Thermotoga maritima MSB8: one gene and its partner. Each later gene encodes a partner of the first gene's protein in a complex. Links are inferred from orthologs where the notes say so. Each region holds a gene or a part of one and is shown on either strand. Other genes may lie near its edges. The genes, in order: prmC and prfA.

Region 1 (6,042 bases):
CGATAAAACGGCCCTCAGAAGGGACAGTTTCTGTCTCATACCGCCACTCAGCTGGTACGGCCTTTTCTCTTCAAAGCCAGAAAGACCGAATCGTTCGAACAGTTCTTTTATGTTCGATGGCGGCTGTTCTTTTCTGAGAACGAGTGGGAGCACGGCGTTTTCATAGACGGTCATCCAGTCGAACAGCACATCCTTTTGAGGACAGTATCCAAGACGAGAAGTGAAAATCTCTATCTTTCCCTCGTAGGGAATCAGTCCCAGGATAGCCTTCACAACGGTTGTCTTTCCACATCCGGATGGTCCCACAAGGGAGAGGATCTCTCCCCTTTGAACCTCCAGGGAGAGATCCTCCACCGCTTTGAGTTCTCCGTATCGAACCGTGAGTTGGGATACCTTTATCACGGTAGGAACTCGTTTGTGAACGCCTTCGTCACGTCTATCATCTCTTTCAGGAATCCCATAGAGTGAAGCCATTCCGCGTATCTCCTCCAGACTTCTTCTTTCTGGTAGCCCCATTTTTCCGCGTCCGCTTTGTACTGGCCTGCGAGGTACTTTTGAGATTCTACAACGATCTTTTCATCCAGTTCCGGAGCGTATTTGAGAAGTATTTTGGCTGCCTCCACAGGGTGCTGTATTGCGTACTCGTATCCCTTGGCCGTGGCTCTCAAAAATCTTCTCACGAGATCTGGCTTTTGTTTCATGAGAGATTCGCTCGTTATCAGAACCGGTGTGTAGTAGTCAAAGACTTCGTCTATATCCTTCAGCGGGAGAAACTCTATCTCTATCCCTTTCACCTTGCTGGCAACGCCGTCCCATCCGTAGAAGATCCAGGCAAAGTCGAACACATCGTTCAGCGTTCCTGCGAAGAAATCCATCTGTCCCACGTTCACAAAAATCACCTTTGAAGGATCTGCACCGTATTTTCTCATGATGTATTCTATGGTCGCCTTCTCTATGGGAGAACCCCAGCTTCCGTATCTCTTACCCTCCCAGTCTTTCACACTTTTGATTCCTTCGTCCTTTAGCCATGCGAAACCTGAAGTGTTGTGCTGAATGATGGCAGCTATGGAGACGATGGGCATTCCTTCTCCTCTGGAGAGGGTGACCGCTTCCTGATAGCTCACGCCGAATTCCGCTTTTCCACTCGCTACAAGCTGTTCCGCCGTCAACCGAGACGGTTGAACGATCTTCACATCCAATCCTTCTTCTCTGTAGAATCCAAGGTCCTTGGCTACGTAGAGCCCCGTGTGGTTCGTGTTGGGATACCAGTCCAGTACCACCGTTACCTCTTCAGCGAAAAGTGCGAGGACAGAGATCAGAAACATCGCAATGAAGATCAGTCTCTTCATTGTACCAGCCTCCTTTCCTCGAACCAGGGTGTGAGTTTCCTGGAGAGAATATCAGCTATCTTGAAGACGACAACACTGAGCAAAACTACAACTATCACAGAGAGAAAGAGCCTGTCGGCTCTGAAGGTGTTCATCGCCCTTATCATGTATATGCCCAGACCCTTTTCTGCTCCAAGCCACTCTCCTATCACAGCGGAAACCACAGCGTATGTGGCGGATATCTTGAGCCCAGAGAGAACGTAAGGTAACGTGTGCGGCAGTACAAGGTACCTGTAGATCTGGATCTTTGTTGCCTTCATCACTTTGAAAAGATCCAGAGCGTCCTGATCGATCGTTCTGAATCCTTCGAGAGTGTTGAGTGCAACTGGAAAGAGTGTGACGAACGCTACTATGCCTATTTTCGTGCCCACGCCCAAACCGAACCAGATGATGACGAGCGGTGCCACGGCCACGATGGGTATCGCCTGTGAGATGATGAGGATCGGGTACATTACCTCTTTCACTGTCTGGAACAGATCCATCAGAACCGCAAGCCCCACTCCCAACACGAGGCCTATAACCAGGCCAGAAAAGGCCTCAAGGATCGTGTAGAGACTGTGATCCATCAAGATTTTCCACTGCGAAAGCCCTTCGAGGACTATGGAAGAAGGTTTGGGAAGAAGATACTGTGGAACTTTCGAGAACTCCCACACGAAAATCAAAGCTATAAAAAACAGCCATTTAGCGGTACTTCGATACCTTCTCTTCAATCGTGATACCTCCAGCTTTGTAATCGATGTCCAGCTGTAGAACGAATCGTTTCGCGAACTGTTCAAGGTATCTGGCAAGCTCTTTCACACGATCCATGATTTCTTCGAATTCACCTTCCACGGTGGTGTTGGAGGGACCCACTTCGTATTTCATGCCCCATGAAGAGATCTTTTCGATCGCTCTGTCGATCACCTCGTGGAGTCTTCCATCTTCCACGGCGGGAACCACCTTTATGGAAACCGTTACTTTCGGCATTTTTCCACCTCCTCAATTCGGCTCTTCTAATTTGAATTATAACATAGTATAATAGAACCGGGAGGGATGCCGATGTCGAAAAAGGTGACTAAAGAAGATGTTCTGAACGCCCTGAAAAACGTGATCGATTTTGAACTCGGTCTGGATGTGGTGAGTCTGGGTTTGGTGTACGACATCCAGATAGACGATCAGAACAACGTGAAGGTCCTCATGACGATGACCACACCCATGTGTCCTCTCGCCGGAATGATTCTTTCCGACGCCGAAGAGGCGATAAAGAAGATCGAAGGAGTCAACAACGTGGAGGTGGAGCTCACATTCGACCCACCATGGACACCAGAAAGAATGTCTCCGGAGCTGAGAGAAAAATTTGGAGTCTGATAAGAGACTGCTCTGGAAAACTCGAGGGAGTGACCGAAACTTCTGTTCTTGAGGTGTTACTCATCGTTTCCCGGGTGCTTGGGATCCGCAAGGAAGATCTCTTTTTGAAAGACCTGGGAGTTTCTCCAACTGAGGAAAAAAGGATTCTGGAACTCGTGGAGAAAAGAGCAAGTGGATATCCCCTGCACTATATCCTCGGTGAGAAAGAGTTCATGGGCCTTTCTTTCCTCGTGGAAGAAGGCGTTTTTGTTCCAAGGCCGGAGACGGAGGAACTGGTCGAACTCGCCCTCGAGCTGATAAGAAAGTACGGAATAAAGACAGTCGCAGACATAGGAACAGGAAGCGGAGCCATTGGAGTGAGCGTTGCGAAGTTCTCCGATGCGATCGTTTTCGCGACGGACGTTTCTTCCAAAGCCGTTGAAATCGCCAGAAAAAACGCGGAAAGACACGGTGTTTCCGACAGATTCTTTGTGAGAAAAGGTGAGTTTCTTGAACCGTTCAAAGAAAAATTCGCATCGATCGAGATGATCCTTTCGAATCCTCCATACGTGAAATCGAGTGCTCATCTGCCAAAAGATGTTCTTTTCGAGCCTCCAGAGGCACTTTTTGGAGGAGAGGACGGTCTTGACTTTTACAGAGAATTTTTCGGCAGGTACGATACGAGCGGAAAGATTGTGCTGATGGAGATAGGAGAAGACCAGGTGGAGGAGTTGAAAAAGATCGTTTCCGACACTGTTTTCCTGAAGGATTCCGCCGGAAAGTACCGTTTTCTCCTTCTCAACCGGCGTTCCTCTTGAACAGCTGGAGTATCAGTCTAACTTCTCCAACCGTGATACCAAGATTTTTGGCGATATCCACTTCTGAAAATCCCCTGTCGTACATCGAGACGATTCTTTTTTCTATAGCGGTTTCCAGTTCCTCTTCTTTTTCTTCGACTTTCGTTTCTTCCTGCTCTTGAATAACAGGGATAATTGGTTTTTCCATCTTTTCAGATTTTTCCCCGCCATTTTCAGAGGAGAAGATCCTTTCTCTTTCTATCTCAGACATCTTAACCATCAGCCTCGACATCACGGTGTTGGCCTCGGATATGAGTTTTCTTAACTCTTGTGTCTTCTTTTCGAGGAGTTCGAGTCTGTTGGCCGACAGGTAGCGGAACTTTCCCATGAGTTCCATGATCCTCTCTTCTATATCCTCCTGATTTGGCTCTTTCGTGTTACCGTTTCTCCCAAGGAGAAGATATGTCCACGAAAAGACCACTGTTCCCACCGTGGAAAGTAAAGTAGTCTACGAGATTCATGAGATACCTCCCTCTTCCATCACTCTTCTGGCGAACTCGACGACGTCCATGTTGTACTTCAAAGTTGCGATATCGTCGAAAGGAGTTTCTCCCAAATTCACGATAACGAGCTTTCCGCCACTCCTGACAGTTATGAGGGGAAGCTCGGCAGCGGGATACACAACGAGCGAAGATCCCAGGACGATCATCAAACTGGCTCTGGATGAAAGCCCGATCGCTTCCCTGAGGGCATCTTGCGGCAGATTTTCCCCGAAGAACACGATGTTCGGCCTGATCAAGCTGTTGCAGTCGTCACAGAGTGGAACATCCGATGATTCGAGTTTCTTTATAACATCTTCGACGGTGTATTTTTTCTCACATCTCACACAGTAATACTCCTCAACGTTTCCATGGAGTTCTATCACTTTTTTACTGCCCGCTCTCTGGTGAAGTCTGTCTATATTCTGTGTGATCACAGCCTCTATCAGGCCCTTTTCTTCCAGTTTTGCGAGCAGCACGTGTGCAAGGTTCGGTTTTGCTTGTAACATGGGGAAAATGCCTTCTTTAGCGAATCTGTAGAATTCCTCAGGGTGAGAATAGAAGAAATCTATGTCGAAGACATTCTGGGAATACTTTTTGTATATCCCATTCGGTCCTCTGAAATCTGGTATGCCGCTTGGGGTACTGATACCGGCTCCCGTGAGAGTGACGGTCAATCTGGATTCATTGAGAAGATCCAGGAATTCCTTCATTTTCATTCACCCTTTTAAAGATAACTTTTGGAAACACCATGGATGAATCTGGACGCCAGATCAGAGTGTTGTTCTCACGTTCAGATGGGGTTGGTGTGACCGATATCACAGCTGCGTCTTCAGGTAATTTCACGACGATCTCCGTTTCACCCGCTACGTTCATTGTGAGACTTCCCATGCTGGTGTCCAAGACATCACCCTTCACCTGTGCAGCTCCCCTCAGGAGCGTTGTTTCTGTGACTTCGAGCATACCTCCTGTGTCTTCAACTCTCACGTTGTAATCCAGTGGAACTATTTCTCTTCCAACTTCTTTGCTGATCTGAGAAAAGTATTTATTCAACTCCTCCTTAGATGCAGAAGCATAATTGATCTTGTACTCTTCTTTTTTCTTCTCATCTTTAAAATAAAGCTTCGCACTGGTGGTGAACGTGGCGTTCCCGGAATAATCGTATTCCATGGTGCTCCTGTAGTATACTATTTCAAAGGGAGCTCTTCCTCCCAGAAAGAAAAAGAGAAATTCGACGAGCATGAAAACAACCATGATGATCAGCAAGATGTAGATGGTTCTTGAGCTCAACCTTTTCACTCTCCTCATTCTTGATATTCTCAATTAATATTATCACAGAACATGGAGGGATAAAAGTTGAGAATACTGAGCGGCATGAGACCTACCGGAAAACTCCATATAGGTCATCTCGTGGGAGCTCTGGAAAACTGGGTGAAGCTTCAGGAAGAAGGAAACGAATGTTTCTACTTTGTCGCGGATTGGCACGCTTTGACCACCCACTACGACGATGTTTCGAAGCTCAAAGAATACACCCGCGACCTGGTGAGGGGATTTCTCGCCTGTGGAATAGATCCTGAAAAGTCCGTGATTTTTGTTCAGTCTGGTGTCAAAGAGCACGCTGAGCTTGCACTGCTTTTCAGCATGATCGTTTCTGTTTCACGTCTCGAGAGGGTTCCCACTTACAAAGAGATAAAAAGTGAGCTGAACTACAAAGATCTTTCCACGGCTGGTTTTCTCATCTATCCCGTTCTTCAGGCAGCCGATATTTTGATCTACAAAGCTGAAGGAGTACCAGTCGGTGAAGATCAGGTTTACCACATAGAACTCACGAGGGAGATCGCCAGGCGTTTTAACTATCTCTACGATGAAGTCTTTCCAGAACCAGAAGCAATTCTGTCTCGGGTTCCAAAGCTTCCAGGAACGGACGGCCGAAAGATGAGCAAAAGCTATGGGAACATAATAAACCTAGAAATCTCGGAAAAAGAACTGGAA
Region 2 (6,004 bases), 860 kb from region 1 along the record:
ATCAACATCGAGGTCTATCCGCTTGAAAGACAATTCTGGAAGAGACATGCCATCGAGATTACACCTTTTCCATCTCGGGAATCCCCATTCTTTGTACTCCTGGTACTTCTTCTTTCTCCACTCTTTCAGAGGGCCACCGGTGTTCTCCAGGGCCTTTTCAAGCACTTCGTAGTCGTAATCGTTTTCGGAAAAAATCTGAGGAGTTTCCCAAACGACCGCTTTTTCACCGTCATGTTCTATCACCAGAGTCTTTTCCATAATGAACACCTCACCCTATGCTCTTCTCTATTTCCAGTTCGAGTAACTTGTTCAGCTCAACGGCGTACTCGAATGGAAGCTCTTTCACCACGGGTTCAACGAATCCTTTCACTATCATCGCCTTTGCTTCCTGTTCAGAGAGCCCCCTGCTCATGAGGTAGAAAATCTGGTCTTCCCCTATCCTTCCAATCCTCGCCTCGTGCCCGACGTCTGCCCTGTCTGTTTCCACTTCTATGATCGGAACGGTATCACTCTTCGATCGGTTGTCGAGCATCAAAGCCGCGCACTCAACGGAGGCCTTGCTCTTCACGGCTTCCTTTGTGATTTTCAAAAGGCCTCTGTAGAAAGCCCAGCCTCCACCGAGAGAAATGCTCTTTGCGCTGACGATCGAACTCGTGTATGGAGCGAGGTGAACAACCTTGGAACCGGTGTCCATGTGCTGTCCCGGTCCCGCGTAAGTGATGGACATGCTCTCTGCCCTTGCTCCTTTTCCCTTGAGTATGGTCATTGGATACAACATTGTCTTCTGACTTCCCAGTGAGCCCGAGACCCAGGTCATCGACCCTTCTTCGTCGACTATCGATCTCTTTGTGTTGAGGTTGTACGTGTTCTTGCTCCAGTTCTGAATGGTGAGGTACTTGACCTTTGCGCCTTTTTTGACGTATATTTCGACCATTCCAGCGTGAAGATTGATGATGTTGTACCTTGGAGCAGAACAACCCTCTATGAAGGTAACTTCACTGCCTTCTTCAGCGACTATGATGGTGTGCTCGAACTGCCCCATACCGGGATTGCTCATCAGAAAATACGCCTGAAGCGGCATGGGAATTTTCACACCCGCCGGGACGTACAAGAAGGTTCCACCGCTCCATATGGCTCCATGAAGAGCAGCGAACTTGTGATCGGTGATGGGGACGAGTTTCATGAAGTATTTCTTCACAAGATCGGGGTACTCCCTCACAGCGCTTTCCATATCGAGGAAGATAACGCCCATCTTTTCAAGCTCTTTCTTCATGTTCTGATAGACAATCTCCGAGTCGAGCTGAGCTCCCACACCCGCGAGGTACTTTCTTTCCGCTTCCGGTATCCCGAGTTTATCGAAAGCCTCTTTCACCTCTTCTGGAACTTCTTCCCAGGAGGTGCTCTTCTTCGCGTCGGGTTTTATGTAGGAGACTATCTTTCCGAGGTCGAGGCCGGATATGTCCACACCGAATCTGGGATTGTGCCACTCGTTGAACACTTTCAGTGATTCTAACCTGTGCTTTAACATCCACTCCGGTTCATCTTTTGCGCGTGATATTTCCATTATCAGCTTCTCGTCAAGACCGGGAGGTGCTTTGTAGGCGGTCTTCACCTTCGGCACGAAATTGAATCGTGAATCGTCAATTATCAGTCTTTCCATCATCTCACACCCTCCAGGGAGTAGCCCTTCTCTTCTATTTCGTCTGCCAGTTCCGGACCGCCGCTTGTGACTATACGTCCATCTACGTAAACGTGAACCTTATCTATTCTCTTCAAGTGATCGAGGAGTCTTTTGTAGTGCGTGATGATGAGAAGTGTCACTCCCTCTTCGTTCAGTCTAGCTATCAGATTTGCGATCAATCTCAACGCATCGACATCGAGACCCGAGTCTATCTCATCGAGGATGAGCAGTTTCGGTCGAAGGAAGAGACTCTGAAGGATCTCAGACCTTTTCTTTTCTCCACCGGAAAATCCGACGTTCAGGTACCTTTCTAGGAAATCCTTGTCTAAACCGAGTTTTTCAGCGGTTTCCTCGAGTTCTTTCCTCAACTCCAGGTAGTTTTTATCCTCTCCATGAATCCTCCGATGAGCTGTGATGAGAAACTGAGAAAGCTTCACTCCCTCAACTTCGTATGGATTCTGAAAAGTCATCATTATACCGAGTTTTGCTCTCTCATTTGGGGGCAGATCCTTTATGGAATTTCCTTCAAAAACGATGTCTCCTTCCGTCACAATGTATCTGGGATTTCCCATGATGACGTTCGCGAGGGTCGATTTTCCGCTACCGTTTGGACCCATGAGAACGTGGACTTCTCCCTTTTCTATCTCCAGATTCACGCCCTTCAATATTTCCTTGTCTTCGTCTCTCAGCTTCGCGTGCAGATTCACTATTCTGAGCATTTCGTTCCCTCCTCTTATGTTTTCCTAATTGATTATAACACACGTGCGGTTGTTATGAATAAGTTTTGATTTTTGTAAGGTTGAAATAATCTTTCTGACGATGTGGTATAATAAAAAAAGGAGCCGGGGTGGCGGAATTGGCAGACGCAGCGGACTTAAAATCCGCTGGGGTTCACAACCCCGTGTCGGTTCGAGTCCGATCCCCGGCACCACCCGGGCACCTCCAAAAAGGTGCCCTTCTTCTTTGAGGAGGGAGCGAACATGAGAGTTGAACTCCTCTTTGAAAGTGGAAAATGTGTGATAGATCTCAATGAGGAATACGAGGTCGTCAAATTGTTGAAGGAAAAAATTCCATTCGAAAGTGTCGTGAACACTTGGGGCGAGGAGATATACTTCTCAACTCCTGTGAACGTTCAGAAGATGGAAAACCCAAGGGAAGTAGTTGAAATAGGAGACGTTGGATACTGGCCTCCGGGAAAAGCGCTGTGTCTGTTCTTTGGGAAAACTCCCATGAGCGATGACAAAATTCAACCAGCGAGTGCTGTAAACGTGATAGGAAAGATCGTGGAAGGGCTGGAAGATCTGAAAAAAATAAAAGACGGCGAGAAGGTCGCCGTCAGATTTGCATCCTCATGATGTCTCTGTAAGCTTCCACGATTCTGTTTCTTACTTCGACGGTGAGCCTCAACGCTATGGAAGCCTTCTCGGCTTCTATTATAACCTCGTGTATGTTGCTTATCCTGCCCTGGGCGAAATCATCCGCTGCCTTCTCGGCTTTCTTCTGTATGTCGTTTACCTTTTCCAGTGCTTCTTTCAGCGCTTCTGAAAAGTTGTTTTCACTTTTCTTTTGAGTCTTTCCACTCTGGCTCAAAGGGCCGAGTCCCTCTATCCTGTCAACCATCGCTCATTACCCCCTTCCTATCTGAAGGGCGCTGTTCACCATAGCCTTTGTCACATTGAAAGCCGCCACGTTCGCATCGTATGCTCTCTGCGCGTTTATCAGATCCACCATTTCTCTGACGATATTCACGTTGGGCATCCTCACGTATCCGTTCTCATCCGCGTCAGGGTGTGTAGGATCGTATACGAGTCTGAACGGTGAAGGGTCTTCCTCTATTTTTACAACTTTCACCCCAGCGCTTTCTATTTTACCATTTGGTGTTCTTCTCAGATACTCGGCGAACACAGGTACCTTCCTCCTGTAAGGTTCTCCTGTTTCAGTTCTGGTGGTTTCAGCGTTCGCTATGTTTGTTGAGACGATCTCGACTCTGAGTCTCTGAGCGGACATTCCAGTTGCGCTGATGTTCATGATCTCGAATTCGCTCATCATCTGACACCCCTCAGCACGGCATTGTACCTATCTATGTTCAGCGACATGAGTCTGGTGAGCACCTGATACCTGAGTCCATTCTTCACAAGCTGGACCATCTCGTAATCGATATCAACATTGTTTCCATCGTTTCTCATGGTGGTTGTGTTGTCCACAAGAACACGTGGTTCTACGACATTCTTTGAACCGATGAGGTGCTTTTCGTTTGTCTTCGAAAGCTTCAGTTTCATTTCTGATTCCTTCAAAAGTTCCTCGAATGCCACGTATTTTCTTTTGTAACCGGGTGTGCTCACATTTGCTATGTTCAGTGAGTGAACGTTCTGTCTCAAAAGAGCAACGTCCATCGCCTGTTTTAGCGTGTAGAAGTTCGTGTTGAACATCTTCACACCTCCACTATTACTTTTCTTCGACTGAGGCTCCAATTCCTAAAACTTCCTCTAGGTTGTTTTCTATGTCGTGTTCTATAAGCTTCGATATGATTTCGTCCAGGTCTCCATCGAGGATCTCCTGCAGTCTATAAGAAGTGTAGTTTATTCTATGATCCGTAACTCTGTTCTGGGGGAAGTTGTAAGTTCTGATTTTTTCGCTTCTCTCACCAGTTCCTATCTGTGATTTTCTCTTCTGCGAGATCTCCCTTTCTTTCTGTTCCTTCTGTAGCTGGTAGAGTCTTGCTCTGAGGATCCTCAGAGCGGTTTGTTTGTTCTGATACTGAGATCTTTCGTTCTGACACGAGACCACTATTCCCGTTGGAAGATGTGTGATCCTCACAGCGGATTCGGTCTTGTTGACGTACTGTCCACCGTGTCCCGATGCCCTGAAAGTTTCTATCTTCAAGTCTTCCGGCCTGATTTCTATATCCTTTTCTTCAATCTCTGGAAGAACGGCAACGGTAGCGGTGGACGTATGGATTCTCCCTCCAGACTCTGTAACAGGAACTCTCTGGACTCTATGGACACCGCTTTCGTACTTCAAAATACCGTAAGCGTTCTTTCCCTTCACAAAGAAGACCACTTCCCTTATTCCACCGAGATCCGTTTCGTGGATTTCAGCGACTTCGAGGTTCCAGCCTTTTCTTTCTGCGTACCTGGTGTACATTCTGAACAGATCCCGCGCGAAGAGAGCGGCTTCTTCTCCACCCGTGCCTGGTCTGATTTCTACGATTGCTTTATCGCTCGCTTCTGGAGAAAGAAGAAAGAGCAGTTCTTGATAGAGCTGGTCAAGTTCTTTCTCGTACTTTTCTATCTCCAGTTCATTTTCTCCTTCTTCTCTCAAAAGTTCGATGAACTCTTGAGTTTCTTTTATTCTGTTTGTGATGTTCTCTATTTCTTCTATCTTTGCGTATTCCATCCCGTAGTTCTTCATCTGTTCGGGAGTCAGATCTGGCCTGGCGAGGAGCTTTTCGATCTCTTTTTTCTTTTCTTTCACTATCGAGGAGATCTTCTCTACGAGGGCTTCATTCCTAATCTTCGAGCCACCTCCTCCTGGTTCCTGGCAAACTGCAGAGCGGATTCTCTGGATATCTCTCCTTTGAGTGCGGCTTTCACGAGTGCGTCATCGAAGAGGACCATTCCGTGTCTCGCACCAGCCTGTATCAGAGATTCGAGCTGGTGGAGTTTGTTTTCTCTTATCAGGTTCCTCACGGCCGGAGTTCCCACCATGATCTCCAGGATCGGAGTGAAACCTATTCCGTTGGCTTTCGGTACAAGCCTCTGATAAATCACGGCGATCAAGGTGTTCGCGAGCTGAAGAGCGATCTGTCTTTGCTGATGTGCTGGAAAAACATCTATGATTCTCTCAGGTGCGGAAGCCGCGGAGTTCGTGTGAACCGTGGCAAGAACGAGGTGTCCCGTTTCCGCCGCGGTGAGAGCGAGAGCCATTGTCTCAAGGTCTCTCATTTCTCCCACGAGGATCACATCCGGGTCCTGCCTCAGAGCGTACTTCAATCCGTTGTAGAAAGAGTCCGTGTCTGAACCGAGTTCTCTCTGGTGAATCACAGATTTTTTGTTTGTGAAAACGTATTCTATCGGGTCTTCTATCGTTATTATGTGGTGTGGGAAATTTTCGTTGATGTGATCTATCATGGCGGCGAGTGTGGTGGATTTTCCGCTTCCTGTGGGACCAGCCACCAATATCAAGCCGTACTTTCTCTCAACGAATGTTTTCAAGATCTCTGGTAGTCCCAGTTCCTGAAAAGTTCTGATCTTTTTTGGTATCAACCTGAAAGCGAGAGCGGGGTTCTTTCTCTCGTAGTAGAGGTTTCCCCTCACCCTTATC

What was found.
Region 2: the proteins of prmC (region 1) and prfA are in contact, whole or in part, in a crystal structure (PDB 2B3T), measured with the Escherichia coli proteins. The link is inferred for Thermotoga maritima MSB8 from one-to-one orthologs.

Annotation. Positions count from the first base shown.
Region 1 is NC_000853.1:515,695-521,736, forward strand. The notes cover bases 1,707-4,607. They hold prmC (peptide chain release factor N(5)-glutamine methyltransferase), read left to right. Parts: upstream 1,707-2,683; coding sequence 2,684-3,532; downstream 3,533-4,607. Other genes in these bases: TM_RS02500 (ABC transporter permease), read right to left, coding at 1,707-2,098; TM_RS02505 (thiamine-binding protein), read right to left, coding at 2,070-2,354; TM_RS02510 (metal-sulfur cluster assembly factor), read left to right, coding at 2,427-2,735; TM_RS02520 (DUF6115 domain-containing protein), read right to left, coding at 3,513-3,992; TM_RS02525 (NAD-dependent protein deacylase), read right to left, coding at 4,029-4,607. Outside these bases: TM_RS02490 (ABC transporter ATP-binding protein), read right to left, coding at 1-402; TM_RS02495 (ABC transporter substrate-binding protein), read right to left, coding at 399-1,349; more of TM_RS02500, read right to left, coding at 1,346-1,706; more of TM_RS02525, read right to left, coding at 4,608-4,763; TM_RS02530 (DUF4897 domain-containing protein), read right to left, coding at 4,735-5,358; trpS (tryptophan--tRNA ligase), read left to right, coding at 5,407-6,042. UniProt on the Escherichia coli protein: Methylates the class 1 translation termination release factors RF1/PrfA and RF2/PrfB on the glutamine residue of the universally conserved GGQ motif, i.e. on 'Gln-235' in RF1 and on 'Gln-252' in RF2.
Region 2 is NC_000853.1:1,382,242-1,388,245, reverse strand. Bases 3,142-6,004 are described here. They hold prfA (peptide chain release factor 1), read right to left. Parts: upstream 5,156-6,004; coding sequence 4,127-5,155; downstream 3,142-4,126. Other genes in these bases: TM_RS06900 (type IV pilus twitching motility protein PilT), read right to left, coding at 5,173-6,004; flgB (flagellar basal body rod protein FlgB), read right to left, coding at 3,727-4,110; flgC (flagellar basal body rod protein FlgC), read right to left, coding at 3,308-3,730; fliE (flagellar hook-basal body complex protein FliE), read right to left, coding at 3,142-3,301. In the rest of the region: TM_RS06945 (SufD family Fe-S cluster assembly protein), read right to left, coding at 1-258; Fe-S cluster assembly protein SufB, read right to left, coding at 269-1,663; Fe-S cluster assembly ATPase SufC, read right to left, coding at 1,660-2,400; TM_RS06925 (cyclophilin-like fold protein), read left to right, coding at 2,662-3,036; more of fliE, read right to left, coding at 3,017-3,141. UniProt on the Escherichia coli protein: Peptide chain release factor 1 directs the termination of translation in response to the peptide chain termination codons UAG and UAA.